DNA from 4 places in the Pseudomonas sp. CMR5c genome. Region 2 is predicted to be linked to each of the others. Evidence: riboswitches for the same ligand, from Rfam matches in the RefSeq annotation. Region 2 holds a riboswitch; each other region holds the start of a gene.
The links. A riboswitch is a leader RNA that binds a small molecule or an ion and turns the genes downstream of it on or off. The one in region 2 is predicted to bind cobalamin.
Positions count from the first base shown of each region.

Region 1: linked by a shared signal. The riboswitch ahead of cobW (cobalamin biosynthesis protein CobW) and the one ahead of C4K40_RS12765 (TonB-dependent siderophore receptor) in region 2 are both predicted to bind cobalamin.
Region 3: linked by a shared signal. The riboswitch ahead of cobO (cob(I)yrinic acid a,c-diamide adenosyltransferase) and the one ahead of C4K40_RS12765 (TonB-dependent siderophore receptor) in region 2 are both predicted to bind cobalamin.
Region 4: linked by a shared signal. The riboswitch ahead of C4K40_RS15310 (TonB-dependent siderophore receptor) and the one ahead of C4K40_RS12765 (TonB-dependent siderophore receptor) in region 2 are both predicted to bind cobalamin.

Region 1 is NZ_CP027705.1:4,204,252-4,211,349, forward strand. It holds gene cobN (cobaltochelatase subunit CobN) at 1-3,003, opposite strand, end outside; gene cobW (cobalamin biosynthesis protein CobW) at 3,007-4,074, opposite strand; cobalamin riboswitch at 4,171-4,381, opposite strand; cobalamin riboswitch at 4,467-4,689, shown strand; gene C4K40_RS19255 (CbtB-domain containing protein) at 4,786-4,974, shown strand; gene C4K40_RS19260 (CbtA family protein) at 4,985-5,689, shown strand; gene C4K40_RS19265 (cobalamin biosynthesis protein) at 5,686-6,090, shown strand; gene cobM (precorrin-4 C(11)-methyltransferase) at 6,172-6,918, shown strand; gene nfuA (Fe-S biogenesis protein NfuA) at 7,006-7,098, opposite strand, start outside.
Region 2 is NZ_CP027705.1:2,709,611-2,716,708, forward strand. It holds gene C4K40_RS12750 (diguanylate cyclase) at 1-270, shown strand, start outside; gene C4K40_RS12755 (ABC transporter substrate-binding protein) at 412-1,341, opposite strand; gene C4K40_RS12760 (ferredoxin) at 1,334-2,086, opposite strand; gene C4K40_RS12765 (TonB-dependent siderophore receptor) at 2,098-4,017, opposite strand; cobalamin riboswitch at 4,170-4,372, opposite strand; gene C4K40_RS12770 (arginine N-succinyltransferase) at 4,594-5,661, opposite strand; gene C4K40_RS12775 (arginine N-succinyltransferase) at 5,705-6,721, opposite strand; gene C4K40_RS12780 (APC family permease) at 6,891-7,098, opposite strand, start outside.
Region 3 is NZ_CP027705.1:5,000,891-5,007,988, forward strand. It holds gene C4K40_RS22860 (cobyrinate a,c-diamide synthase) at 1-985, opposite strand, end outside; gene cobO (cob(I)yrinic acid a,c-diamide adenosyltransferase) at 996-1,607, opposite strand; cobalamin riboswitch at 1,688-1,924, opposite strand; gene C4K40_RS22870 (hypothetical protein) at 2,091-2,672, shown strand; gene C4K40_RS22875 (sorbosone dehydrogenase family protein) at 2,742-4,061, shown strand; gene C4K40_RS22880 (O-methyltransferase) at 4,064-4,726, opposite strand; gene C4K40_RS22885 (C40 family peptidase) at 4,748-5,281, opposite strand; gene C4K40_RS22890 (C40 family peptidase) at 5,446-6,066, opposite strand; gene hda (DnaA regulatory inactivator Hda) at 6,290-6,994, opposite strand.
Region 4 is NZ_CP027705.1:3,336,092-3,343,189, reverse strand. It holds gene C4K40_RS15335 (MFS transporter) at 1-120, opposite strand, end outside; gene C4K40_RS15330 (TetR/AcrR family transcriptional regulator) at 287-940, shown strand; gene idi (isopentenyl-diphosphate Delta-isomerase) at 1,001-1,516, opposite strand; gene C4K40_RS15320 (hypothetical protein) at 1,681-2,340, shown strand; gene C4K40_RS15315 (ankyrin repeat domain-containing protein) at 2,415-3,569, opposite strand; cobalamin riboswitch at 3,828-4,033, shown strand; gene C4K40_RS15310 (TonB-dependent siderophore receptor) at 4,143-6,290, shown strand; gene C4K40_RS15305 (SulP family inorganic anion transporter) at 6,348-7,098, opposite strand, start outside.

The DNA.
Region 1 (7,098 bases), 1.5 Mb from region 2:
GGCACGGACCCTGGCCGCCAGGGGGTTCATGTCGGCCGGCTCGTCCAGGGCCGCCACCGCCTGCACCGCAGCGTCGAACAGGCGGATGAGGTTGGCGAAGGCATCGCGGAAGAACCCGGAAATCCGCAGGGTCACGTCGACCCGGGGCCGGTCCAGCAGGCTCAGGGGCAGGATCTCGAAGTCGTCGACCCGCTGGCTGCCGGTGGCCCAGACGGGCCGCACGCCCATCAGCGCCATGGCCTGGGCGATATCGTCGCCACCGGTGCGCATGGTGGCCGTGCCCCAGACCGACAGGCCCAGTTGCAGCAGGTGATCGCCGTGATCCTGCAGGTGGCGCTCGAGGATCAGGTTGGCCGACTGAAAGCCGATGCGCCAGGCAGTGGTGGTGGGCAGGTTGCGCACATCCACCGAATAGAAATTGCGCCCGGTGGGCAACACGTCCAGGCGTCCGCGACTGGGCGCGCCGCTGGGGCCCGCCGGCACGAAGCGGCCTTGCAGGGCATCGAGCAGGCCGCGCATCTCCGCCGGGCCGCAGGCATCCAGGCGCGGCGCCACCACCTCGCGCAAGCCTTCGATGATACTGCGCACCGGCTCCCAACCGGCTTCGTCCAGTTGCGCCACCGGGCCTTGCAAGGCCGCCTCGATCAGGCGCCCGGCGTAGATTTCCAGGCGCTCGCGCACATCCCCGGCGGTACGCCACAAGGCATCGCTGAGCTGTTGCAGGGCCTGCGGCCGCCGCCCGGTCCAGGGCTCGGCCAGGGCGCAGTCCAGCGGGTCGAACCCCAACTCGAAGGCCTTGGCCAGGGCCCGCAGCAGGCTGGCGTGGGCGCCCTTGCCGTCGCCCCGGGGGATGCGCATCAGGGCCAGCAACGTATCGATGCGCAAGCGCCCTTCTGGCGACTCGCCGAACACATGCAGGCCGTCGCGGATCTGCGATTCCTTGAGATCGCACAGGTAGGTGTCCAGCCGTGGCAGCCAGAGCGCCGCATCGGCTTCGCCTTCCAGTGGTCCGTCCAGTTGCAGCTCGCGGTCGATCTGGGTCTCGCGCACCAGGCGCAAGATGTCCCGTTGCAGCTCCCGCGCGCGGCGCGGGTCGAGCAACTGGGCCTCGTAATACTCGTCGGCCAACAGCTCCAGGTTACGCAGCGGGCCATAGGTTTCGGCGCGGGTCAGGGGCGGCATCAGGTGATCGATGATCACCGCCTGGGTCCGGCGCTTGGCCTGGGCGCCCTCCCCTGGGTCGTTGACGATGAACGGGTAGATATTCGGCAGCGGCCCCAGCAAGGCGTCCGGCCAGCACTGGGCCGACAGGCCAACGCCCTTGCCCGGCAGCCACTCGAGGTTGCCGTGCTTGCCGACGTGGATCACTGCGTGGGCGCCGTAGACCTGGCGCAGCCAGAAATAGAACGCCAGGTAGGCATGGGGCGGCACCAGGTCCGGGTCGTGGTACACCGCGCTGGGGTCGACCTGGTAACCCCGGGCCGGCTGGATGCCGATGAAGGTCAGGCCCAGGCGCAGGCCAGCGACCATCAGCCGCCCGTTGCGGAACATCGGGTCCTGCTCCGGGGCGCCCCAGCGCTCCAGCACCGCTTGGCGGTTGGCCTCGGGCAATGCCTGGAACAGGCGCTGGTAGTCGTCCAGGGCCAGGCTCTGCTGGCAAGGGCGCAGGTCGAGGCTGTCCAGATCGTTGCTGACGCCACCGAGCAATTGCTGGATCAGCTCGGTGCCGCTGGCCGGCAGCTCGCCAGGCAGCGGATAACCCTCGGCCTGCAAGGCCTTGAGAATGTTCAGCGCCGCCGCCGGGGTATCCAGGCCCACGCCGTTGCCGATGCGCCCGTCGCGGGTCGGGTAGTTGGCCAGGACCAGGGCGATGCGCTTCTGGTGGTTGTCCAGGCGGCCCAGCTCGACCCAGTTGCTTGCCAGCCGGGCGACGAAGTCCATGCGCTCGGGCTGGCCGCGGTAGCAGACCACGTCCGACTGGCTGCGCTCGCTGCGCCAGGCCAGGTCCTTGAAGCTGATAGGCCGGCTGATGATGCGTCCATCCAGTTCGGGCAAGGCGATGTGCATGGCCAGGTCCCGTGGGCCCAGGCCCTGTTCGCTGGCCTGCCAGCCCGGCTCGTTGTCCTGGGCGCAGATGGCCTGGATCACCGGGATGTCGCGGCGAAACGGTCGCAGGTGCGGCGCCTCGGGGCTGGACTGGGCGAAACCGGTGGTGTTGAGGATCACTCCGGCACCGGTCTCATCCAGCCAGTCTTGCACCTGCGCCAGGCAGCCGGGCTCCTTGAGGCTGGCCACGGCGATCGGCAAGGGGTTGAGACCGGCAGCCACAAGGCGCTGGCAGAACAGGTCGATGAATGCGGTGTTGGCCGCCTGCAAGTGCGAGCGATAGAACAGCAGCGCCGCCACCGCCTGGCCGGGCTGCCAGTGGGCCTGCCAATCCGCCAGGCTGGCCTGGCTCCTGGCCGGGTGATAGAGCGCGGTGCGCGGCAGCACCTGCGGTTCGCTCCAGGGGTAATCGCGCCCCAGCAAGCCGCTCAGGCAGCGGTAGAAATTCAACGCATTTTCTCGCCCGCCCTGTCGCAGGAACTGCCACAGGCGGTCGCGCTCCACGGCCGACACCGTGCTCAGGTCGCTGAGCTCCGGGTCGGGCCGGTCGTCCCCCGGCACCAGGATCAGCTGCACCCCGCGCCGGGACAGCTCCACCAGTTGCTCGACGCCATAACGCCAGTAGGCGATGCCACCGTGCAGGGAAATCAGGATGACCTTGGCATGGCGCAGCACCTGGTCGACGTAAAGGTCCACCGAGGCGTGGTTCTGCACCTGCATCGGGTTGGCCAGGCGAAAGCTGGGGTAGTCCGCTGGCAGTTGCTCGGCGGCCTCGGCCAGCAGCGCCAGGCTGGAGTCGCCGCTGCACAGGACCACCAGCTCGGCGGGGGTTTGTCCAAGGTCGGCGATGTTGTCATCCGACACGAATCCGCCGGGCTGGGTCCTGAGCAGGTGCATGGGTCAGGCGCCCAGGGCGGCGCGCAGTTGCGCTTCCAGCTGGGTTGCATCCAGTTCCTGGCCGATCAGCACCAGGCGGGTGATGCGTTTCTCATCAGCGCCCCACTTGCGGTCGAAGTGCTTGTCGAAGCGGGTGCCCACGCCCTGGAGCAGCAGGCGCATCGGCTTGCCGGGGATCGCCGCAAAACCCTTGACCCGCAGGATGCCGTGCTTGACCACCAGTTGGGTCAGGGCATCGAGCAGCAGGCTTTCGTCGGCCTCGGGCAGCTCGATGGAGATCGAGTCGAAGGCGTCGTGGTCATGGTCGTCATGATCGTCGCCGTCATGGTGGTGGTCATGGTGGCTGTGACGGCTGTCGATGTGCTCCTCGGAACCGGCACCCACGCCCAGCAGTACGTCCAGGGGCAGGCGCCCGCTGCTGGCCTCGATCACCTTGACCGCCGGCGGCAGCTCCTCGGCCACTTCCTGGCGGACCCTGGCCAGGTCGGCCGGGTCGATCAGGTCGGTCTTGTTGAGGATCACCAGGTCGGCGCTGGACAACTGGTCGGCGAACAGCTCGTGCAGTGGCGACTCGTGGTCCAGGTTGGGGTCGAGCTTGCGCTGGGCGTCCACCTGGTCCGGGAAGGCGGCGAAGGTGCCGGCGGCCACGGCCGGGCTGTCGACCACGGTGATCACCGCATCGACGGTGCAGGCGCTGCGGATTTCCGGCCACTGGAAGGCTTGCACCAGGGGCTTGGGCAGGGCCAGGCCGCTGGTTTCGATGAGGATATGGTCCAGGTCGCCACGGCGGGCCACTAGTTCACGCATCACCGGGAAGAATTCTTCCTGCACGGTGCAGCACAGACAGCCGTTGGCCAATTCGAAGACCCGGCCGCTGGCCTCTTCCTCGGTGCAGCCGATGGAGCACTGCTTGAGGATCTCGCCGTCGATGCCCAGTTCGCCGAACTCGTTGACGATCACCGCGATACGACGGCCCTGGGCGTTGTCCAGCATGTGCCGCAGCAAGGTGGTCTTGCCCGAGCCCAGGAAGCCGGTGACGATGGTGACGGGAAGTTTGGCCAGTGTTTTCATCGGATGCCCTTTTGGCGAAGGAGGCGGGCATACGGGACGACAGGCACGGCGCGGGCCAGGTGCTGATTTCGCCACCGGATCACCCCGCCCGGTTGTAGTGAGAATCTGGGTCGAGGCAGGTCTCCTGGCTGGGGGCTTGCCAGTCCAGGACTGACGCTTCCTGTGCCTTCCCGCCGGCGTCATGGACGCCAGGCAGTGGCCGTGCAGGAATGGAACCCTTCACAGTTGCGGGGGCAGCCGCGGCTTCTACCGCGTTCCCGTCTTAGCTTCGACCGCTGGCCGAAGAACCTCGAAGGCGCAAGGCTACGCAGAGCGCGGAGGACGGTCAATGCACATATGCGGCGGCTTCCCGTGCCAACCGGCGATTGACGGCGCTCCCTTGCCCATGATTTGCTACACAACTTGTTACGGGTGCCCTTCACAGGGTGAAACGGGAAACCGGTGAATCACGCGCTTGCCAGCGGTGACCAGTCCGGTGCTGCCCCCGCAACGGTAAGCGAGCGAAGTGTCAGATCCACTGTGCCCCCGGGCATGGGAAGGCGACACTTGCCGGCATGGCATGACCCGCCCTGCCCCTCGCGAGCCCGGAGACCGGCCCGCAATACACGAATAACAAACCCGCGGTGGGCGGGCGCTGTTGCAAACCCTGCGTGAACGCCACGCGGGGTTTTCCTGCGCCGCTTCCCGCTGACAAACCCAAGGGAACGCGCCATGTCGACCATCAGCAGCACCAGCCATTCCGCCAGCAGCACCGCCACCCTGAGCCAGCGCCTGGTAGCCGCCATCGGTGCCTCGATCCTTGGCGCCTGCCTGGTGTACTTCGCCGGCTTCTCGCATATCGAGGCGGTGCATAACGCCGCCCACGACACCCGCCACAGCGCCGCCTTCCCTTGCCACTGAGACCCGTCCGATGATCAAGCGTATCGCGCAAACCGCGGGCTTCACCGGGCTGCTGGCCGCCCTGCTGCTGACCTTGCTGCAAAGCTTCTGGGTCGCGCCATTGATTCTCCAGGCGGAAACCTACGAAAAGGCCCCGGCCACCGAGGCAGTCCATGAACACGCCCCGGGCGCCATGGCCGGGCACGTCCACGATGAAGAAGCCTGGGAACCGGAGGACGGCTGGCAGCGAGTGCTGTCCACCACCGGCGGCAACCTGGTGGTCGCCGTGGGCTTCGCCCTGATGCTGGCAGGCCTCTACACCCTGCGCGCACCGAGCCGCACTTCCCAGGGCCTGCTCTGGGGCCTGGCCGGCTACGCCACCTTCTGCCTGGCGCCCACCCTGGGCCTGCCGCCGGAGCTGCCGGGCACCGCCGCGGCCGACCTGGTGCAGCGCCAGACCTGGTGGGTCGGTGCCGCCGCGTCCACTGCCGTGGGCCTGGCACTGATCGTGTTCGCCGGCAACTGGCTGCTGAAGTTGCTGGGCGCGGCCATCATCGCCGTGCCCCATGTGATCGGCGCTCCCCAACCGGAAGTGCATTCGATGCTGGCCCCCGAAGCACTGGAGGCACAGTTCAAGATCGCCTCGCAATTGACCAATGCCGCCTTCTGGCTGGCCCTGGGCTTGATCAGCGCCTGGCTGTTCCGGCGCAAGGGCGAGGATGGCCAGCGGGCATGATCACCGAGCCGGCCCTGGTGGTCGGCCTGGGTTGTCGCAAGGGCTGCCCGGCCAGCGCCCTGCGCGCCCTGCTGGACCAGGTGCTGCGGGCCCATGGCCTGGACCTGGGCCAGGTACAGGCCCTGGCCAGCATCGACCTGAAGCAGGATGAACCGGGCCTGCTGGAGCTGGCGCAGCAGTTGTCGCTGCCATTGACCTTCTTCAGCAGTGCCCAACTGGCGCCCTACGACTCCCGCCTGAGCCACAGGTCGCAGGCCGCATTCGAACGCACCGGCTGTCATGGCGTCGCCGAAAGCGCCGCCCTGGCCATGGCCGAATGCCTGCAAGCAGGCTCGGCGCAACTGCTGGTGCCCCGGCAAAAATCCGCCGAAGCCACCCTGGCATTGGCTGTTTGCCCGTAGAATCACCGATAATCCCCGCCCTCGATCATGAGCGATCTTCATCATGAAGCCCGCTCGCCCCCTTTTTCACAGGACATTGCCATGACTGTCTACTTCATCGGCGCCGGCCCCGGCGACCCGGAACTGATCACCGTCAAGGGCCAGCGCCTGATCCATCGCTGCCCGGTGATCATCTACGCCGGCTCCCTGGTGCCCCAGGCGGTGCTCGAGGGACATAGCGCAGTACGGGTGATCAACAGCGCCGAGCTGCATCTGGAACAGATCATCGAGGTCATCCGCGAAGCCCATGCCCAGGGCCAGGATGTAGCCCGGGTGCACTCCGGCGATCCGAGCCTGTACGGCGCCATCGGCGAGCAGATCCGTTGCCTGCGGGAGCTGGGGATTGCTTTCGAGATCGTCCCCGGAGTCACCGCCACCGCCGCCTGCGCCGCATTGCTGGGAGCGGAGCTGACCTTGCCCGATGTCTCCCAGAGCGTGATCCTCACCCGCTACGCGGACAAGACCAGCATGCCGGCCGGGGAAGAGTTCGCCAGCCTGGCGGCCCATGGCGCCACCATGGCCATCCACCTGGGGGTCAACCACCTGGAGCGCATCGTCGCCGAACTGCTGCCCCACTACGGTGCCGACTGCCCGATCGCGGTGGTGCACCGGGCCACCTGGCCGGACCAGGACTGGGTCCAGGGGACCCTGGCGGATATCGCAGCCAAGGTAGCCGCCAAGGGCTTCCGGCGCACCGCGCTGATCCTGGTGGGCCGGGTATTGGCCGCCGATGCCTTCAGTGAGTCGTCGCTGTACCGCGCCGGCCACGCCCACCTCTATCGGCCCTGACCCACTTGTTCACGCCCAGGGGCCTGGTTCCAGGCATAAAAAAACGGCGCTCACGGGGCGCCGTTTTTTTGTGTCGCAGCGAACGCCTTAGTAGTAGGCGTTTTCTTTCTGCGTATGGTCAGTGACGTCACGCACGCCCTTGAGCTCAGGAATACGCTCGAGCAGGGTGCGCTCGATGCC
Region 2 (7,098 bases):
GAGTTCTGCGTGATCCTGCCGGACGTTCCCCTGGAGCATGCCGCCGAGCTCATGGAAGCCCTGCGCGGGCGTTTCGGCGCCCTGGGCTATGAGCAGACCCCGGCCTTGCAGGTCAGCCTGAGCATCGGCCTGGCCGCCTTCGACCCCCGGCATGAGGAGGCCATGGGCTGGCTCAACGACGCCGACCAGGCGCTGTATGCGGCCAAGACTTGCGGGCGCGACAACGTCAGTTGCCATCCGCCACAACTGCACCTGCTCAACTCCCTGTAGCCGCAACCGAGCCTGCGCAGCTGCGCCCAGGCCCGCAGGACCTTGCGGCGATGGGGGACGCGCTCACGTTTTGCGTCCGCTGCGCGGCTGTGCGCAGCTTGCGGCAGCGGCCACCGAGGCAGGGCCGCTGTCGTTGTGCGCTCATTCCTGTGGCGGGTGCAGGCGCCGGGCCAGTTCCAGGGCGGTGCGGGCGCTGGCGATACCGGGGACCAGCTGGGTGAAGGGGATGTCGATCAGGCGTTGCTCGCGCACTGCCCGCAGCCGCGACAGCACCGGATCGCTGTGCAGCAGGCGGCGCTTGCGCGCGGCCGGCGACCACAGGGCATCGGCCAGCAGCATCACGTCCGGGTCGTTGGCCAGCAGGGTCTCGCTGTCCACCACCAGGCGCGGGCGGTCGATGGCGGCGAAGCTGTTGCGGGCTCCGGCGGCTTGCAGCAATACCCCGACAAAACCGCGCCGACCCTGGCTGGCCAGGCCGTTGACCTCGCTGTCCAGGTAGAACACCGAGGGCTGGGGTTGGTCCTGGTACAGGGTCCGGGCCGAGGCGAGGTCGGTATCCATCTGGGCAATCAACTGCCGTGCCCGTTCCTGCTTGCCCAACAACTGGCCCAGGGTCAGCAGGTCGCGGCGGATGTGCCCGAAGTAGTCCTCGTCATGCCCGGCGCAGGCCGACTCCAGCAGGTAGCTGCCGACGCCGATGGCGCCCAGGCGCTCGCGGGAGCTGAAGTTGTTGGGGAAGGCCGAGGCGAAACCGCCCACCACCAGGTCGGGCTTGAGGTTGTACAGCACCTCGGCCGACGGGTATTGGCGGGCGATCACCGGCACCCCGTGGTAGTGCCCCTGGGCCATGGCCTGGCCATCGTCGTCCAGGTAGGCGACGCCGATCAGCGCCGGCCCGGCGCCCAGGGCCAGCAGCAGGTCGGCGCTGTGCTGGTTGAGGGCGACGATGCGCTGCGGGGTTCCGGGGCTGGGCCAGCTCTTGCCGCAGTTTTCGTAGTTGCCGGCCAGGGCCGGCCCACTGGCCAGCCACAGCAGGATGGCCAGGCACCTGGCCCGGGTTGTCCTAGGCATCGCTGGATACTCCATAAGGAGCGGCAATCTGCAACTGGGCGACGGGCTCGCCTGCCAACAGGTGCCCCTCCACCAGTTGCAGCACCTGCTGGTCGTTCTCGACCCGGTACCAGCAGCCATCCGGGTGCACGGTGAGCACCGGTCCCAGGTTGCAGGGGAACTGGCAGGCGGTGCGGGTCAGCAGCACGCCTCCGGGCTTCTCCATGAGGTCAAGGCGCAGCAGCTCGCGACGCAGGGTCTTCCACAAGGGCAGGGCGCCGCGCCGGACACAGCGCGGGCCGGTGCAGAGCAATACCTGGCGGGCGTGGGGCGGCACCTGCGACCAGTCCGGATCGCTGGCCACCGGGTTGACCTGGTCGCATGGCAGGTGGCGTTCGCGCTGGGCGATGCTGGCCCAGGCCAGGGCCGCATCCAGCCCCCGGCGACCCAGGGCCTGGGCGGTGACCCACAGCCGTGGCGCCTGGGAGTGGGCACGGGCGCGGCGTCCCAGTTCATCGCGCAGCCAGTCCAGGTAGGCGCTGTCGGAGCTGGGCTCCAGGTCCACCACCAGCAACGCCGCGCCAGCCTTGGCCAGCGTTTCGTCCAGGGCCGCCCAGAGACTGTCGAAGCCATCCAGGGTATCGATCACCCGGGTCTCGACGCTGTCGTCGCGCAGGCCCTCGAGCTCGCGGCAGAAGGCCTGGCCGAGGGCGCCACCCAGCAGACCGGGACCGACGAACAACACCCGTTGATAGTGTTCATGCATGTCGGTCGGCCTCAGAAGCGGTAGGTGTAGCGCACTTCGGTGGTGAAGGGGCGCCCCAGGTTGTCCAGCGCCGGTCTGTCGCTGGTCATGCTGGTGGTGTAGTCGCGGTCGAACAGGTTCTCCACCAGCAGGCTCAGACGATGCTGCTGGGCCGTGTCGAGGTAGCGATAAGCGTCGGCATCCACCACCGAGTAATGGCCGTAGTCCACTTTCTTCGAACTCTCGACCTGGCCGATATAACGGATCGCGCCGCCCACGCCCCACATACGAGCCTGCGATTCGAAGCCCAGGCGCGAGCGTGCGAAGAACCCGGGGATGTTGCTCAGAGTCACGTTGCGTGATTCGACCAGGTTGCGGGTCATGTCGGCGGACAGGTTCCATTGCGGGCTGAACTGCCAGCGTCCATCCACCTCGATGCCCCGGACCCTGACCTGGCTGTCACCGTTGACGAAGTTGATACCGTCCAGGGCAATCAGGTCGTCGATCTTGCGCCGGTAGGCGGTGACGCTGGCATTGAATTCACCGGCCAGCAGGCTGCCCTTGTAGTCCAGGCCCAACTCAGCGTTGACGCTCTTTTCCGGCTTGAGGTTGCGGTTGCCTTTTTCATAGGGTTCGTTAGCGAACAACTGCTCGGCGTTGGGCAGCTTGAAGGCATTGCCGTACTGGCCGCGCAGTTGCCAGTTGGGCGTGAGGTCGTACCGCGAGGTGAGCATGCCCACCGTGGCGCTCTCGCCGCCGCTGATTTTCTCGTGGCGCACGCCGATGCTCGGGTGCCAGTCCGGCAGGGCTTCGAACACCGGGCGCAACTGGGTATACAGGGCGTTGGCCTGGGCCTTGTTGTCGTCGATCTTGAGTACGTCGTCCTGGCCCTTGAACCACTGGTTGTCGGTACCGAACACCAGCACATGGCCGCCGTCCAGCTCGGCCTTGCCCTCGGCTTGCACACCCCAGTCGGTGAAGCCCCAGTAGTCGTTGTGGTTGATGACCTTGATGCCGCCATCATCGTTGCTGTTGATACGGGTGTAGCGCGTGTCCCAATCGTTGACATGGCCCTTGACGAAGTAGCTGAAGCGCTCGCCCAGGCGTTGCTCGAAGGTGGCGGTGGCGATCTGCTGGACCCGGTCGTTGGTGGTCTTCTTGTTGTTCGCGGCGCGGGCGAAATCCAGGTTGGCGTCGGTGTACTGGTAGAACAACTCCAGGCGCGAGTCGTCGCCGAACCCCTGGATCGCCTTGGCGCCGAAGGTGGTCACCTCATAGGAGCGCTTCTTGTCACGGGTGCTGGTGTTGTAGGCGCTGTTGCGAAACGGCTGGTAGCCGTCGGAGACGTTGTGGCTGACATAGGCCAGCAAGCCGAGGTCGCCCAGGCCGTTGCTGACGATGCGTTCCACCCGGGCATCGCCGCTCCTGCCCATGAAGCTGTCCAGGCCCAGGTTGACTTCGCCGGAGGCGTCGCGGGTCTGCGGGCTGCGGGTGACGATGTTGATCACCCCGGACACCGCCTGGGTGCCGAACAGCAGGCTCTGGCCGCCCTTGAGCACTTCGATGCGCTCGATGGCGTTGGCTGGCAGGGTATCCAGGTACAAACCGCCGTACAGGCGGTTGTTCAGGCGCACGCCATCGAGCAGGATCAGCGTGTCATCGTTGCGCCCACCCAGCAGCGAATAGGTGCCGTAGTCGAAGGGGCCGTTCTTGGGCGCCACGTAGAGGCCTGGCACGTACATCTGCAGGACCCGGGTGATGTCGCTGCTGGGGCCAGCGCGTTCGATCTGCTGGCGATCGATGATCTCCACCTTGCTGCCGTACTTGGCCATCTCGGCCACGGTGGTGGACTCCACCGACGGGGCGGAGACGAACTGCTGCTCGAGCTTCAGGGAGGTGTCGTCCGCCAGCAGCCAGGGGCTGAACAGGCAGCCGAGCAGGGCGCCGCCCATGGAACGGCGCGGAGCGCGCCAGTCGCGCGCAAGGGAATTGTCTGTTGTTGTCATTGTTGGTCTTCTCGAAAGTGTCTTCGGGAAGCACGCAGGGAGAAGGTGGCAGGCACGCGCACGCGCCCACACCGGCCCATGCCCGCCCACCGCAGGATTGCCAAACAGATGCTTCAGGCCGGTCTCCGGGCTTGCGAGGCTGGCTGCATTCGCCTTCCCATACCTTGGGTACAGTGGCGTGTTGAATGCAGCACTCGCTTACCGTTGCGGGGGCAGCACCGGACTTGCCCCTGGGGGCGCACCGGTTTCCCGTTTCACCTCACGCACGGCGGCGTGAGGCACCTGAAACAGGGCGGCATCTGAACATCCGTCCGGCCGTTCGTCAATCCTGTGGCCGCCACGATTGCGTCCGCTGTGCAGTCATGCCGTTATCGCCCAGCCCAGCTCCCGTAGCCGCTGCTGAGCCTGCGAAGCTGCGCCAAGGCCCGCGGGGCCTTCATTGTGGAGTGCGCAAGGTTTGCGCCCGCTGCGTGGTCGTGCGCAGCCTGCGGCAGCGGCTATACCAAGCGGGTTTGCCCGGCGTTACCAGGCGGTGGCGGGGGAGGTGCGTACCTGGGCCTGGCCACCGGCATCGGCGGGGCAGGCCAGCAATGGCACCGCACGCACCGAGTCACCGGGTTGCAGTTGCAGGCGCTTGGTGGTCTGGCGGTCCACCAGCAGGCAGCCGGCCACCAGGCGCCCGGGCGCGGCGGTGATGCGGCAGCTCTCCAGGCGCCGGTTGTGGATCAGCCACATCGGCGCCTGCTCGTCCGGGTTGCCCACCAGCAACGGCAGGACCTGGCTTTCACGCACGCTGCGGATCTTCGCCACTTCGGCCTCGATCAGCGGGCCACCGTCGAACACATCGATGCAACCCTGGTGGCTGAAACCTTCGTCGCGCAGGATGCCCACCGCCTGTTCGGTGCTGGCATGGGCCTGGCCGATGGCCGCCTGGGCCTGGAGGCTGAGCAGGCAGGTATAGAGCGGCTGGCGCGGCATCAGCTCGGCGATGGAGGACTTGCCGCCATGGCTGGACAGGCGGTTGGCCTGCTGGAAATCCATCTTGAAGAAGTGCCGCCCCAGGCTGTCCCAGAACGGCGAGCAACCTTGGCTGTCGACCTGGCCGCGCAACTCCACCACCAGCTTGTCGCCGAACAGCGCCGGGTACTCGGCGACGAACAACAAGCGCGCCGTGGACAGCAGGCGCCCGGTATAGCCCTGGCGCAGGTCGTGGCGCAGGAACAGCGAGCACAGCTGGGATTGCCCGGCCATGTCGTTGCTCAAGAACAGGGTCGGGATCTGTTTCTCGATACCCAGTCCCGGGGCGCTGCCGCGAGTGATGCCGAGCCGGTAGTTGTAGCAGGGCTCGCGCAGGCCGATGGCACCGCTCAAGCCACAGATGCCGATCACCTGCTGCTCGTCATCTTCCAGCACGAACAGGTAGTCGGCATCGGCGCGTTCCACCTGGCCGGCGAACGTGCGCTGGGCCCAGCGCACCCGATGGTCCAGGCGCTCGGGGTCGGTGCTGAGGTTGTCCAGTTCTCGCTGGCTGCCCCCCAGCAGACGCAGCAGCGCGGGCAGGTCGGAGACGCGAATCGGGCGCACGATCATGCACGGGCTCCTGGCAATGCCACGGTTGCGAGTCGATAAAGGGTCATAGCGCAATGCTCCGCACGGCAGCGCCGGGCTCCAGTTGCAAGGCCTGGAACATCTCTTGGCCAAGACCGATACGTTCCTCTGGAGCTTCGTCGAGCAGCGCGACGATGGCGCGGAAACCTTGCAGGCGGTCGTTGCTCAACAGCCATGGTCGGCCCCGGCCGCTCTGCGCGGCGAAGTAGCTGGTGGCCATCCGGCTCTGGATGATCGAGCGCAGTTCGTTGGTGCGCGCCTGCAGGGTCGGTCCGGCATCGAACAGGTCGACGTACTGGGTCGGGGCGAAACCTTCGTCCACCAGGATGTCGCAGGCTTCCCGGGCGTCGGGATGGATGCGGCCGATGCAGTCCTGGGCCGCCTGCGCCAGCATCGGGATGTAGATCGGGTACTGGGGCATCAGCTCGACCAGGAACCCGCGTCCCTGCAGGGCGCACAGGCGCTCGGCCTCGACATAGGGCAGGTCGAAGAAATGCTGGCCCACCGCCTCCCAGAACGGTGATTGGCCGTCGGTGTCGCTGTAGCCGACGATTTCGCTGATGCAGCTGTCGGCGAAACGCTGGGGGTGGGCGGCGATGAACAGCAAGCGGGCCCGGGAGGTCAGTTGCGCCAGGGGGCTGCCGGCCAGTTCGACGTCCATGTGGAAGCTGCGCAGCAGGGTCTGCTCGCTCAGGTCGTGGCACAGCGACAGGGTCGGCACCCCATGCTGGATGTCCAGCTCCCGCGAGCTGCTGATGAACGGGCGGTTGCGCAGGCTGTAGAACGGTTCGCTGAAGCCGGCCGTGGCCAGGATGTCGGAGCAGCCATGCAGCCGGCTGGTGGCGGGATCTTCGAGGACGAAGAAATAGTTCTCCGGCCCCTGGCCGGCCTCGGCCTTGGCGAAGGACGCCAGGGAGTCGAGGATCTTTTCCCGCAGGCAGGTTTCGTCGTCCACCAGCGAGGTCACGCCCAGCAGGCGTTCGCGGGCCAGGCGCCGCAGTTGGGGCAGATCGGATAACGCCACGGGACGCAAGGCCAGCATGGGTGCACTCCTGTATCAAGGGCCGCCGGCTTTGGGCCGGGCAGCCAGACATCACTGTCGATTACCACGCATTGTCTCCGGCCGTGGCATCCGGCGGCCGGTTCCCGGGCTGCTCTTGATGGCCGTGCCGGGATGGCGCGTCACCCCGCAGGGCAACGCGCCGTGTTCACTATTGCTTGAGCGGATCCGGCAGGGCGGCACCGTTGCCCAGCCGGTTGAGCACGAACAGGTATACCAATCCTGCGACCACCCAAATGGCGCCAAGTTTCTGCGCGTCCACGCCCATGTTGTACATGATGGCGCAGACGATCACGAAACCGATCGACGGGCAGACCAGGTGGCGCAGCACCTGGCCGGACTTCTGCCGGCGCCAGTAG
Region 3 (7,098 bases), 2.3 Mb from region 2:
GCAGGTACAGCATCCCGCCGCATTCGGCGAGCAGCGGCTTGCCGGCGGCGTGATGGGCGCGGATGGCCGCGAGCATGCCGCTATTGCTGGCGAGTGCCTGATGGTGCAGCTCGGGGTAACCCCCGGGCAGGTACAGACTGTCGGCCACCGGCAACTCACTATCGTGGATCGGCGAGAAGAAACTCAGTTGCGCACCCATGGCCCGCAGCAGGTCGAGGCTGGCGCCGTAGGTGAAGGCGAATGCCTCATCCCGCGCCACGGCGATCCGCACGCCCTCCAGCAGCGGCTCGCAGGCCACCGGGGCCGGCGCGGCAAACCCCACCGCTGGCGGCAGCGCCACCTGGCAACTGCTGGCCAGGGCCTCGGCAGCGGCATCCAGACGCAGATCCAGGTCATTGAGTTCATTGGCCTGGACCAGGCCCAGATGGCGGCTGGGCAGCTCGATCGAGGTTTCCCGGGACAAGGCTCCATACCAGCGCAACCCCTCGGTCAGGCTGCCTTCGAGCAGTTGCGCATGGCGCAAGGTCCCCACCCGGTTGGCCAACACGCCGGCGAACGGCAGGTCCGGCTGGTAGCGCGCCAGACCCAGGGCCAGGGCGCCGAAAGTCTGGGCCATGGCGGCGCCATCGATCACCCCCAGCACCGGCACGCCGAAATGCCGTGCCAGGTCCGCGCTCGATGGCGTGCCATCGAACAATCCCATGACGCCCTCGATCAGGATCAGGTCGGCCTCGCCGGCGGCCTCCCACAGCAGGCGGCGACTTTCCTGCTCGCCCACCATCCACATGTCCAGCTGGTACACCGGGGCACCGCTGGCATGCTCGAGAATCATCGGATCGAGAAAGTCCGGACCGCACTTGAACACCCGCACCTTGCGCCCCTGGTTACGGTGCAGGCGCGCCAGGGCGGCGGTCACGGTGGTCTTGCCCTGGCCGGATGCCGGAGCGGCGATCAATACCGCCGGGCAATGACGAACATCATTCATGGGTTCACGCTCACAGCTCGATGCCCTTCTGCGCCTTGATACCGGCCTGGAAGGCGTGCTTGACCATGCCCATTTCGGTGACGGTGTCGGCCAGTTCGAGCATTTCCGGCTTGGCCCCGCGCCCGGTCACCACCACGTGCTGCATCGGCGGACGGGCCTGCAGGTCGCTGAGCACCTGATCCAGGTCCAGGTAACCATGCTTGAGGGCGATGTTCAGCTCATCGAGTACCACCAGGCCGATCTGCGGATCGCGCAACAGCTCCCGGGAAACCGCCCAGGCGGCCTCGGCGGCGGCGATGTCACGCTGGCGATCCTGGGTCTCCCAGGTGAAGCCCTCGCCCATCACATGGAACCGCACCTGCTCGGGAAAGCGCCGGAAGAACAGCTCTTCGCCGGTGCTTTCGCGGCCCTTGATGAACTGCACCACGCCACAATGCATGCCATGGCCCATGGACCGTGCCAGCATGCCGAAGGCCGAACTGCTCTTGCCTTTGCCGTTGCCGGTCAGGACCAGCAACAGCCCGCATTCATTGGGCGAGTTGGCGATACGCTCGTCGATCACCGCTTTTTTGCGCAGCATGCGCGCCAGATGACGTTCGTCACGCTCGAGGGATTCACTCATGGAGCAGCTCTCCGTTGGGGCTTGGGGAACGGGGGGCAGGAATGGAAATGGACGGCGCAAGCCTGGCATCGCCCTCCGTGATGCCGTTGGATGAATCAGGCCGGTCTCCGGGCTCGTGAGCGGCACCACTGCCGGACTGCGCGCCTTCCCATGCCTGCTTCGACACAGTGGCACTTGCGCAATCTTGACTCACCTACCGTTGCGGGGGCAGCGCCGGAATCGTCGCCGGCTCCATCGCTGGAACGGGCCCTGACCGGCTTCCCTGTTTCACTCTGTCGACCCGGGAGTCACAGAGCACCTGAAACAAGTCGCGAAGGTTAGAGGGTTGGGAATGGAGCGTCAATGAAGCGGCCCGCCGCACCCAACGGAAAACTGCACTGCATCAACAAACTGACGCCAATCTTGTGCCACACTGAAAGCAGTGATATCAAATAGCCACTTTCAGGACATGACGTCCCGTCACAACAATAAGGGGTGAGTTCGATGCAAGGCATGATCATCAGCAATCCAAGACTGGAATTCCTGCGACCGATGCTGGAGCGCTGGTTCGATTGCATTGACCGCTACAACGCGATTCGCGGCGATAACGAAACCCCTTACTGGTTCGACGAACAGGCCAACCTGGGACTGCTTTCGGCCGCGGCCTGGATGGCCGAGATGGTGACCCTGGAACACAGCCCCAGCAAGAAGCAGCTCGAAGAAGGTGCGCGCAATGCCCGTACCGACCTGTACCTGGCCACCAAGGAAGAACGCACCTACATCCAGGCCACCCAGCGCTGGCCACGGGTCAACAACCTGGCCCTGACCCAGGCCCTGCAGGATATCGCCAATGCAGCGAAGACCATCAGCCACGCCAGCGACCTGAAGCTTGGCTGCCTGTTCGTCGCACCTCAAAAGGCCCAGCACAGCGCGACTCCCGAGGAACTGCAAGACATGCTCGACGACCTACAGAAGGAACACTGCTGTGCCGTGGCCTGGTACTTCCCGTATGCCTACCGCAAGCTGCACAACGAAGCCGGCCACTACCACCCCGGAGTGGCGGTATTGTTCAAGGAAGCTCGCTGAACACAAGGAACCCCAGGGCGCCCATGCTTCTCTATGATTGAACGTTCGCGCACTCATAGGGATATCAGCATGCTCAAGCCTCGCCATACCTTGCTCATCGCCATCGCCGCCGGCCTCGCCGCCTGCGGCGAAACCTCCAGCCTGCAGGTTGCGGACGGCACCGGCCCGAACCCCAAGCTGCCGGAACCCAACCCCACCCTGATCCCCACGCTGAACATCGCTCCGGCCATCGGGTGGCCCGAGGGAGCGAAACCGCTGGCCGCCAGCGGAACCCAGGTCAGTGCCTTCGCCGAGAATCTCGATCATCCACGCTGGCTCTATGTACTGCCTAACGGGGACGTGCTGGTGGCGGAAACCAACGCCCCGCCCAAACCGGACGACAGCCGGGGCATCCGCGGCTGGGTAGCCGGCAAGGTGATGGGGCGCGCCGGGGCCACGGTTCCCAGCGCCAACCGCATCACCCTGTTGCGCGATGCCGACCACGACGGCGTGGCGGAGACTCGCAGCGTCTTCCTGGAGAACCTCAACTCCCCCTTCGGCATGACCCTGGTGGGCAACGATCTGTATGTAGCCGATACCGACAAGCTGCTGCGCTTCCCCTACCAGAGCGGTGACACCAGGATCAGCGCCGGAGCCACCAAGGTAGTGGACCTGCCCGGCGGCACGCTGAATCACCACTGGACCAAGAATGTCATCGCCAGCAAGGATGGCAGCAAGCTGTACGTCACCGTCGGCTCAAACAGCAATGTCGGCGAAAACGGCCTGGACAAGGAAGAAGGCCGGGCAGCGATCTGGGAAGTGGACCGTGCCAGCGGCCAGCATCGCTTGTTCGCCACTGGGCTGCGCAACCCCAACGGCCTGGCCTGGGAGCCAGTCAGCGGAGCCCTCTGGACAGCGGTGAACGAACGGGACGAGATCGGCAGCGACCTGGTGCCCGACTACATCACATCGGTCAAGGATGGCGCTTTCTACGGCTGGCCCTTCAGCTACTACGGCCAGCACGTGGACGTACGGGTCAAACCCCAGGATCCGGCACTGGTGGCCAAGGCAATTGCCCCGGATTACGCCGTGGGACCGCACACGGCCTCGCTGGGCCTGGCGTTCGCCACTGGCAGCAAGCTGCCCGCGCCCTTCACCGAAGGCGCGTTCATCGGCCAGCACGGCTCCTGGAACCGCAAGCCCCACAGTGGCTACAAGGTGCTCTTCGTGCCATTCAGCGGCGGCAAGCCCCAAGGACAGCCGATCGACCTGCTCAGCGGCTTTCTAGATGCCGACAAGAACGCCATGGGGCGCCCGGTGGGAGTGGTGATCGACCAGCAAGGGGCCCTGCTGGTCGCCGATGACGTCGGCAACAAGATCTGGCGTGTGAGCGCTGCCAAGAAGCCCTGAGTTCAGCGCTTGCGGCACAGGGTCAGGCCATCCCCCAGGGGCAGCAGCGACAGATCGATACGCGGGTCATCCTTGAGGGCACGATTGAGCGCCTGGATGGCCCGGGTATCCTCGCTGGCAGGAGCCACCTCCAACACCCGCCCGCTCCACAAGGTGTTATCGAACACGACCAGGCCACCGGTACGCAGCAAGCGCAGCGCGAACTCCAGGTAAGCCGGGTAATTGGCCTTGTCGGCATCGATGAAGATCAGGTCGAAGGAGTTACCCTGCCCCTGCTGCTCCAGGCTGGCCAGGGTTTCCAGGGCAGGTGCCAGACGCAGATCGATAAGCTGCTGGACTCCAGCCTCCTGCCAGTAACGGCGGGCAGTGGCGTTGTAGTCGCCGGGAAGATCACAGCAGACCAGCGAACCATCCCCAGGTAGCACCTGAGCCATGCACAAGGCGCTATAGCCAGTGAAAGTGCCGACCTCCAGTATCCGGCGGGCACCGATCAGCTTGACCAGCAGGGCGAGGAATTGCCCCTGCTCCGGCGCAACCTGCCAGCGCGCGGTGGGCAAGGCCTGGGTTTCATCCCGCAGGCGACGCAGCAAAGGCGTGTCACGCAGGGACACATCCAGCAGGTATTGATACAGGGCGTCGTCGAGGTTGAGCGTACGAGCAGTCACGAACACCTCGACAAGAAAGGATTATGGATTGCGCGCCAGGTGTTCCGGCTGCAGTACGCGCTTGGCGCTCAGGTAGGCTTTCTGCCAGTAGGCCTTGGACAGGCTGTCGAGCTTCACCGTGCCGCCAGTGGCCGGTGCATGCACGAAGCGCCCTTCGCCGACGTAGATGCCGGCATGGCTGACCTGGGAGCCGCCATTAGTGGCGAAGAAGATCAGGTCGCCGGTCTGCAAGGCATTCTTGCCGACGTCCGGCGCCTGCATGCCGATCATTTCCCGGGTCGAGCGTGGCAGCGAGATACCTGCGGCATCGCGATACACGTAGCCGATCAGGCCACTGCAATCGAATCCGGAGTCCGGAGTGTTGCCACCCCAGCGATAAGGCGTGCCCACCAGGCCCAGGGCGCGGAACAGCACGTCTTCGGCAACCGGTGAAAAGGTCTGGGCAGGGCTGAATACCGGAGCTCGCACCACGGGCGCAGGTGGCGGAGTACGGCTGGCGCAGGCGCTGAGCAGCGCGGCGAGGACAACAAGAGCGATACGGGCCGAGGTCGACATAAGCTGGACAATCCTGATCGGGATGCGGCTTTCTCTGCCGTGGTACTGAAAACAAAACCGCGTAAGCAGGGCTTACGCGGTTAGTTTCAACAATAGATCAGGATTCTAGCGCCTACACGCCAAACTTCAAGTAAGACTTTAACTTCGCCCTACAAATAGCCTGTTTATTTGCGTGCGGTGACCACGGTCGGAGCCATGGCGAGTGCACGCTTGGCTTCGATGAAGGTCTTGCTCCAGTAGCTGTCGCCCAGGCTATCGACCCGCACGCCGCCACTGCGACGGCTGCTGGAGTGGATGAACTGGTCGTCCCCCAGATAGATACCGGCATGGCTGACGCGCCCGCGGCCATTGGTGCTGAAGAACAGCAGGTCACCTGGTTTGAGGTTGTTGCGCGCGACCAGCGGGGCCTTGACGTTGATCATCTCGCGAGTGGAGCGTGGCAGGTTCATGCCAGCCTCTTCGCGGAACAGGTAGCCGATGAAACCGCTGCAATCGAAGCCGGCTTCGGAGCTACCACCGAAACGGTAGCGGGTACCGATCAGGGACATGCCGCGCTCGAGGATGCTGTCAGCCAGAACTGGCAACTGGTAAGGCTTGCTGTCAGCGAATTCTGCCAGTTCCTTTTCAGTTGCCAGCTCTTCCTGGTAGACCGCGGAAGACTGGTTGGTAGTGGTGACTTTAGCCTGCTGTACGACTTGCTGCTGCGACACCGGGGCATGAGAGGCGCAGCCAAACAACAGGGTAACGAGTGCGAGAGGCACGAGGGGTGCGAAGCGATTTAGCATGGGCACGACCGTGGCTTGTTATAAAAGAAGAAGCGACTATGCCTTTTATCGCTCTCATTTGCAAATTCAATCGATCAGAATGTGACTTATGAGTTTCTTCAGTACATCTAAGGCTTTAAGCCCATTTAAACGCCACCTGCCTGTGGAAACCCTTCCAAAGGCGCGTTTTCTGGCGCCTGGAATATGCCAAAACCCGACCAAAGGTCGTTTCTAACCGCTGGAGTCACCAGCCCAGGGTTTCCTTCAGGAAAGGAATGGTCAGCTTGCGCTGGGCCTGGAGCGAGGCCTGATCGAGGCGCTCCAGTAGCTCGAACAAGGCACTCATGCTCCGCGTACCCCGGGTCAGAATGAAGTGCCCGACCTCGTCGGTCAGGTGCAAGCCACGCCGGGATGCACGCAACTGCAAGGCACGCAGCTTGTCTTCATCGGAAAGTGGGCGCATCTGGAAGATCAGCGCCAGGGTCAGGCGCGACTTGAGGTCCGCCAGCTTCACCGGCAACTCCCGCGGAGATGTCGAGGCTGCGATCAACAAGCGTCGACCGCTGTCGCGCAAACGATTGAACAGATGGAACAAGGCCTCTTCCCAGTCGGCCTTGCCAGCCACCACCTGAAGGTCGTCCAGGCATACCAGCTCGTATTGCTCGAGGTGGTCGAGGATCTCGATCCCGCGATCCAGCAGTTCCGCTAGCGGAAGGTATACAGCAGGCTCCCCCAATTGCTCGAAACGCAGGCAAGCCGCTTGCAGCAAATGAGTACGCCCCACACCATCCTTGCCCCAAAGGTAGATCAGGCTCTCGGTCCAGCCGGCATCGGCTTCGCAGAGGCGCTCGACATAGCCGAGTGCTGCGGCATTGGCGCCTGGATAGTAGTTGATGAAGGTGGCGTCATCACGCAGACGCACCCCCAGGGGCAGCTGAATCGGTTTCATGCTGGCTGAACAGTTCCAAACGAACCGTTAGTGGCCTCTGTGTAAATTTTGCAAAGTTTATACCCGTGACGCCGAGCGCACAATCCGGCAGACCACAAGCAAAA
Region 4 (7,098 bases), 630 kb from region 2:
GCTTTCCTGGATGGTCGGCAAGGCGATGATCAGCACCAGGATGTCCAGGGCATCGAAGGTGTAGCTGAGGAAGGAACCGATGAGGACACGCCATTTCAAGCTGTCGGGTTGGGTCGTCATGCTGACTCCTGGAGGTACCACCATGCTCGAGCGGAGCGGTGGTTTTGTTGTTTTGCGCAAAACTATACACACGTACAGTTAGCCGGTCTAGCCAAGTCGATGCGGTGGCGTGGGCCGGGTCGGGCAGGCACAATCAGCGTCTGTCCAGCAAGCCTTGAGGATGTCGATGACCCAGGTACCCCAGAAGCAAGAGATGACCGTGGTAAGCAAGCGTGAGTCGATTCTCGATGCCGCCGAGCGCCTGTTCGCCGAGGGTGGCTATGACGGTGTTTCGATGCGCGATATCGCGGCGGCGGCCAACGTGGGCTTGCCCCTGGTGGTGTACCACTTCAAGACCAAGCTCAACCTGTATCGCGAGCTTTTCGAGCGGCGCAAGTCCGTGCTCGAAGCCCGGCAAGCCTTGTTGCGTCAGCCTCTGGCGGACGCAGAAGATCCGTTGGAGCACATCGTCCGGGCCTTCGTGACCCCCGTGATGAGCATCCAGCATGACGAGGCGGGAGTCGCCTATGCCAAGTTGGTGGCGCGCGAGTCTTCTGACCCCAAGGAGGCAGGCCGGGGCATCGTCGAGGCGCTGTTCGACCCGTTCGCCGCCGAGTTCATCGCCGCTATCCGCCGGGCCCTGCCCGACATCACGGCGGCCGCGGCGCATTGGGCCTATCACTTCGCTGTCGGCGCCCTGGTCATGAGCGTGTTCGACGAGCGCATCGAGCGGATCTCCGCTGGCGAGGTCAAGGCCATGGATATCGAGGTGAAGACCAACTACCTGATCTCCTTCATCACGGCCGGGATCCGCGCCACGACCGCGCAACCCTGTCGCTGAAGCGGGCATCTGCGGGCGTGCCCATGCCCGCGAAAAGCGCTGCGCCAGCAGTAGCGGGCACTAGATCTCGAGGTTCATGACCTCGGGGAAGGTGAACTTGAACCAGGGCGTGTAGTCGTCCGGATGTGCCTGGATATCCTGGCGAATGTCCTCGAGGGAGCGATACGCACAGGCGTCCGCTTCGTCGGGATTCAAGACGGGCTCAACATCGCAACGGGCAAAGTACAGGTGCCCGTATTCGTGCTCGATCAAGCCTCCCGGCAGATGGAGAAAGTAACCGAGCTCGAAGCGCTTGGTCACCGGGCAGGTCAAGCCCATCTCCTCTTCCAGGCGTCTTTGCGCCGCATGATCGGTGCTCTCGCCTGGCAGCGGGTGCCCGCAACAGGTGTTGCTCCATAGACCGCCGCAATGATATTTGCGCGCTGCGCGCCTTTGCAGCAGCAGTTCATTGCGGCTGTTGAACACATAGACCGATACCGCCCGGTGGCGCGCCCCGACCTTGTGGGCGGCCAGCTTCTCCATGAAGCCCACTTCCCTGTCGTTGTCATCTACCAGGATTACCTCGATGTGCGGCATGTAGCCTTCCTCGCATTGTGGGGTGGGTTTTCAGCGATGGGCCCAAGGCACCATCGCAACTGCGATCCAGCTTAGTCCAGGCTCGCACCCGAGCTTTTGTCATTAAATCGGCGACAGGCCGGGCATACCCTTCGCCCGGTCTTAACATCGATAAGGAATCGATCATGAATCTTTCACGCCTGTTGCTGGCAGGAGTCATCGGCCTGGCACTCGCCCCCCTGGCCCAGGCCTCATCCACGGCCGATATCGAAGAAAACGCCCAGCTGCGAAAACTCTTCTGCGAGTCCAGGGGCGGCTCTGACATTACCGCCCTGGGTGAACTGAAGAAGTCCGACGACGTCGGTGCCGTGGTGGTGTGCAAGCTTCCTCCGTCGAGGACGACGGTGGTTGAAAACCAGGCCGCCGCAACGTTCTCGCCACTGCCGCTGACTCCTGTCACCGCCACCCTCGCGCCGCCTTCCGGGGTCTACAAGCTTGCTCCGGGGGCCAACAGCATCAACACCTCCTGCTCGGCCAACCTGGCCATCGCCAAGTGGGCTGGCTTCCCCAGCACCAGCAACGGTAACGCCAGCTTGAATTGCCGAGGCTACAACACCAGCGCCGGGGGCAGCACGCTGGGCTGCAAGATCGAATGGACCGGGCCGACCCAGGTCGCCATTGGCGTCACGCCCTATGGCGGGCAAGTGGCAGTGAACTTCAGCTGCCAGGCCATACATCTTGGTTCCATGGGCACCGTCATGGACTTCAGCTACAGCGACCCGGTCTATTCGCGCATTCGGTATGGCTCGGTCCAGGCCACCGGCAGCCTGACCATCACCCAGTAACGTCCTCTGGACCCATTACTGTCCCCGTCGACGCCCATGGGCCGGCGGGGGCTGCCACTTCCCTCCCCCGGGTATCAGGTCGGGGACTTGAGCGCCAGGACCTTCCAGCTCGCCTTGCGCTTGCGGGCGACCAGGGCATCCAGGGCCTCGCCGGTGGGCCTGCCCTTGGCAGTGAACTTCACCGGGACCAGCAACAACAGGGCCACCCGGTCATCGTCGGCAATCTCCTCGGCCGCGGATGCCGGGTCCCAGGGCTTGTCCACCACCAGCATCGCATCCACCGAATCGGGCCAGGCCAGGTCCCCATAGCCAGGATCATCACGCAGCACCAGCATCCCCTCGCCCAAGGCCTGGTGTTCCAGGCTCTGGCGCGCCAGGCGAGCCAGTAGCTGCACCGGGAAGCACCAGGCTGGCTGTTGCGCCAGTCCATGCTGGGGAAGCGCCCAGTCCTCGGGCAGGCAGACGAACAGCTCGGTCATGGGAGTGGTGCGGTACAGGCCAATGGTGAACAACAGCTTGTAGCGACCCTTGGTGAGCAAGCTGATATGCAGCGAAAACCGAGGGTCCGCGCTGGGCGGACTGAACAGCGCCGGCAGCACCCAGCCGGCGCTGTTGTGGACGAAGGTCGCGATCGCCTGCCCTGGCCCCTCGACGTCTGGGACATCGATATCCAGGATGCTCTGTGCGCCATTGGCTTGCAGCAGCTCTGCAACCGCCGGGTGGCCCCAGGTGCGCGCGGCATCCAGGGCGCTGTTGTTGAAGCGCCGATGCAATTGGTTGACCGCGGCGCCCCGCGCCAGAAGCAGTGCGACCACCTGGTCATGGCCCGCCAGCGCGGCCGAGTAAAGTGGCGGGCAGATGCTCAATGACAGGCCATTGGCACTGGCGCCGGCGTCGAGCAACACGGTGCAGGTCGGCAGGCTCCCTTCGCTGGCCGCCAGCCCCAGCGCCGTTTCCTGGCCACTGACCCGCACCGGCCGATCCACCTCCAGGCCCAGCTCGAGCAGTAGTTGGCAAACCTCGGCCTGGCCTTCGCTGGCGGCCATATGCAGCAGGCCGATATCCCCGGCGGAGCCATAGCGGGGCAGCTCCAGCAACTGCGGATACTGTTGGGCAAAGGCCCGCAATCGCTCCAGCCTGCCCTCCAGGACATCCTCGTAGAGGCGATCCAGCTGGGTCTCGTGTTCTTCGTACAGTCGTTGCCACTCGGTCATCAGGTGCAGGTCCATGTTCTGTCGATACGCTCCGGGGGCGCATTGAGTCGTTAACCGCCGCGCTCGTCAACCACTTCGGTAACGGTGCACCTGTGCTCCAGGCGCCGACCCAGCCGGAACATCGCCAGGGCTTGCGGCAACAATGGCCATGGCCAATGACACGGCTACCTCCAGTTGCAAGCCAAGCAGCATCAGCACCATCGAAATGAAAGCGTGCTCCGACGCCCCGAGTGATAGCCAGGTGCCATTGACGCGAGGGTCTCGCCGGTGGTCAGATGCGCGCCAGTTTCAGGTGTCCCATGCCGCCGCGCATGGGGTTAAACGGGAAGCCGGTGCGTCATTGCGATGATCAGTCCGGCGCTGCCCCCGCAACGGTAAGCGAGCGAAGCAATCGACAGACCACTGTGCCAAGGCATGGGAAGGTGATTGCTTCATGTCCCTCGCAAGCCCGGAGACCGGCCTGCAACGTCGTTTGACAACCCCGCGGTGGGCGGGCGCAGTCCGGTTTGCGTGGGCTCGCGTGCCTGCGCTTGCCTATGCGTTGTTCCCTCCGGGATTCATTCATTCCTGATAAGCAGTAGGAATCGCATGTCCCGCACTTCTGTGTTGCTACCCCAGTCTTACCCCTGGCTGTATTTCACCCTGTTGCCTTGCATGAGCCTCACGCCCCTGGCGCTGGCTGGGCAACAGCCCTCCCTGGTTCTGCCGCAAGCGCAAGTGACGGCACAGGCCACCGATAGTCCAATCTCCTTGAGTACTCCCCTGCCGGCCGGTTCACGCCTGAACCTGACGGCCTTGGAAACTCCGGCCAGCACCAGCAGCCTCGACAGTGAGGCCATAGCCCGTAATAACCTGACGATCCAGGACGCGGTCACCCGTTCAGTGGGCATCACCAGCGTCGCCACGCCTGGCAACGGTAATACGGCGCTGTCGGCGCGGGGGTTCATCGGCCATAGTTCGGTCATGACGCTGTTCGACGGCTCACGCTTGTATACCGGTGCCGGCAGCCAGACGTTCCCGGTGGATCCGTGGCTGGTGGAGCGCATCGATATCATCCGCGGCCCAGCCTCGGTGCTCTACGGCGAAGGCGCCACTGGAGCGGTGATCAATGTGATACCCAAGAAGCCCTTCGAAGGTGAGATCCATAACCGCCTGCGCCTGGGCTATGGCTCCAATGACCGGCAACAAATGGGCCTGGATAGCGGTGGCTCGCTCACCGACACCCTCAGCTATCGCCTGACGCTGAACCAGCAGCACAGCAATGGCTGGGTCGACCACGGCCAATCACGCAACCAGGCATTGAGCGCAGCGTTGCGCTGGCAAGCCACTGAAGACCTGAGTTTCACCCTGGCCCACGAACGTGGAGAGAGCGAGCCTGCCAGCTACTTTGGCACGCCGCTGATCGCCGGCCGCTACCGCGACAGCCTGCGGGACAAGAACTACAACCTGCGTAACGCGGTACAGCGTTACAACGATGAATGGACGCGCCTGAACACCGAGTGGGTGCTCAACGACAACCTCAGCGCCAGCAACCAGCTCTACTACATCAAGAGCCGTCGCCACTGGCGCAATGCCGAGGCCTACAACTGGGTCGACTCCAGGGAGCAGCTATTGCGAGGCGACAACCTGGAGATCAAGCACGACCAGGAACAGATCGGCGATCGCCAGAGCTTCACCTTCGATCATTCGTTGTTCGGGTTGGACAGCAAGACCGTGGTCGGCCTGGAGTACAACCGGATCCGTTTCGGCGTGGCCAACAACTCGCCCTACAAGGATATCGGCGGTGACTACATCGATCCGTGGAACCCGGCTCCGGGTTATTTCCACAGCAAGTCGGCCTTCTCACCCCAGACCGCCAGCACCACCCGTACCTTTGCACTGTTTGCGGAAAACCGCCTGCAACTGTCGGAGCGCTGGTCGTTGGTGACCGGTATCCGCCGCGACCAGAACCATATCGATCGCACCGACCTGCGCGCCGATACCCGGACCGATCGCAGCCTTGCAGGTGGTAACTGGCGCGCTGGCCTGGTGTTCGCGGTCACTGATCAGCTCTCACTGTATGGCCAGTACTCCACCAGTGAAGACGGCATCAACAACCTGATCAGTCTCAATCCGACCCAAATGCAGATGGACCTGACCGAAGCCAAGCAGACCGAGTTCGGCCTCAAGCAGCAGTTCTGGAATGGCCGTGGCGAATGGACGCTGGCGGCTTATCACATCGTCAAGAAAAAGCTGCTGGCGACCGATCCGCTGACCCGCCTGGCACAACAGATTGGCCAACAATCGTCCGACGGGCTGGAGGCTTCGCTGGAACTGGCTCTGGATCACGGCTGGCAAATCTCGGCCAACGCTTCAGCGGTTCGTGCCCAGTACGATGACTTCGACGAGGTGGTCTCCGGGAAGCTGGTCTCCCGTGCAGGCAACCGTCCGAGCAATGTGCCGCGGCGCACTGCCAACCTGTGGCTGAACAAGGCCTTGGCCCAAGACCTGGAAGCAGGCATGGGCCTGCGCTATGTCGACGCCAGGTATGCCAACACTGGCAACACCGTCGATGTTCCGGGCTATACCGTGCTGGATGCCAACCTGGGCTGGCAGGCGCTGCCGGACGTACGCCTCAACCTGCAACTGAACAACCTGCTGGACCGCCGATATGCCGTGGCCCAGCAAAACAGCGGCCAGCAATGGTTGATGGGCGAGCCCCGATCGCTGTTCGTGAGCGCAGACTACAGCTTCTGAGGCTATGGCTACCGTAAACCCAGGGTTTGCGGTAGCACCCTTCACGCCCGCCCCGCCTCACTGCTTGCCGCGCATGCTGTTGCGCCAGATCCGGTAGCTCCTGATCCCCGCACGTACCGAGCCGAACAGCAGCTGCTCGTCCATTTCCGCACTCATCCCCGAGCGTTCCAGCATCTTCAGGAAGGTGCCGCGGGCACGGGCGATGGCGAAGTGAATGCCCTGGGCGGCCAGGGTGTCGCGGATTTCCCGCAGCACCGCGATGCCGCTGACATCGATATCGGTGACCGCCTCGGCATCGAACAACACCACCTCGGGCTTGCCGTCGCGCCCGATGTTCTCCAGCAAGCGCATCTTGAAGTAGTCGGCGTTGAAGAACAGGATCGCGTCGTCAAAGCGATACACCACCAGCCCGGGCACGGTCCGGGCCTGCGGGTACTTGCTGATATCGACCTGGCCTTCGATGCCTGGCATCCAGCCCAGTACCGCGTCGGTGGGCTGGTAGATGCTGTACAGCAGGCGCAGGATGGCCAGGGTCACGGCGAACATGATCCCCGGCAATACCCCCAGGCCCAGCACGCTCACCGTAGTCAGCAAGCACAGCCAGAACTCGAAGCGGCTGAGCTTGTGGATCTGCCCGAGGGATTTCACATCGATCAGGCCCCAGCCGGCCATCAGCAGGACCGCGCCCAGGGCCGGCTGCGGGATCCAGGCCATGGGCGCGGTGAAGAACAGCAAGATCAGGGCGATCGCCACGGCGGCGATGATGCCCACCAACTGGCTCTTGCCTCCAACCATGTCGTTGACCGCG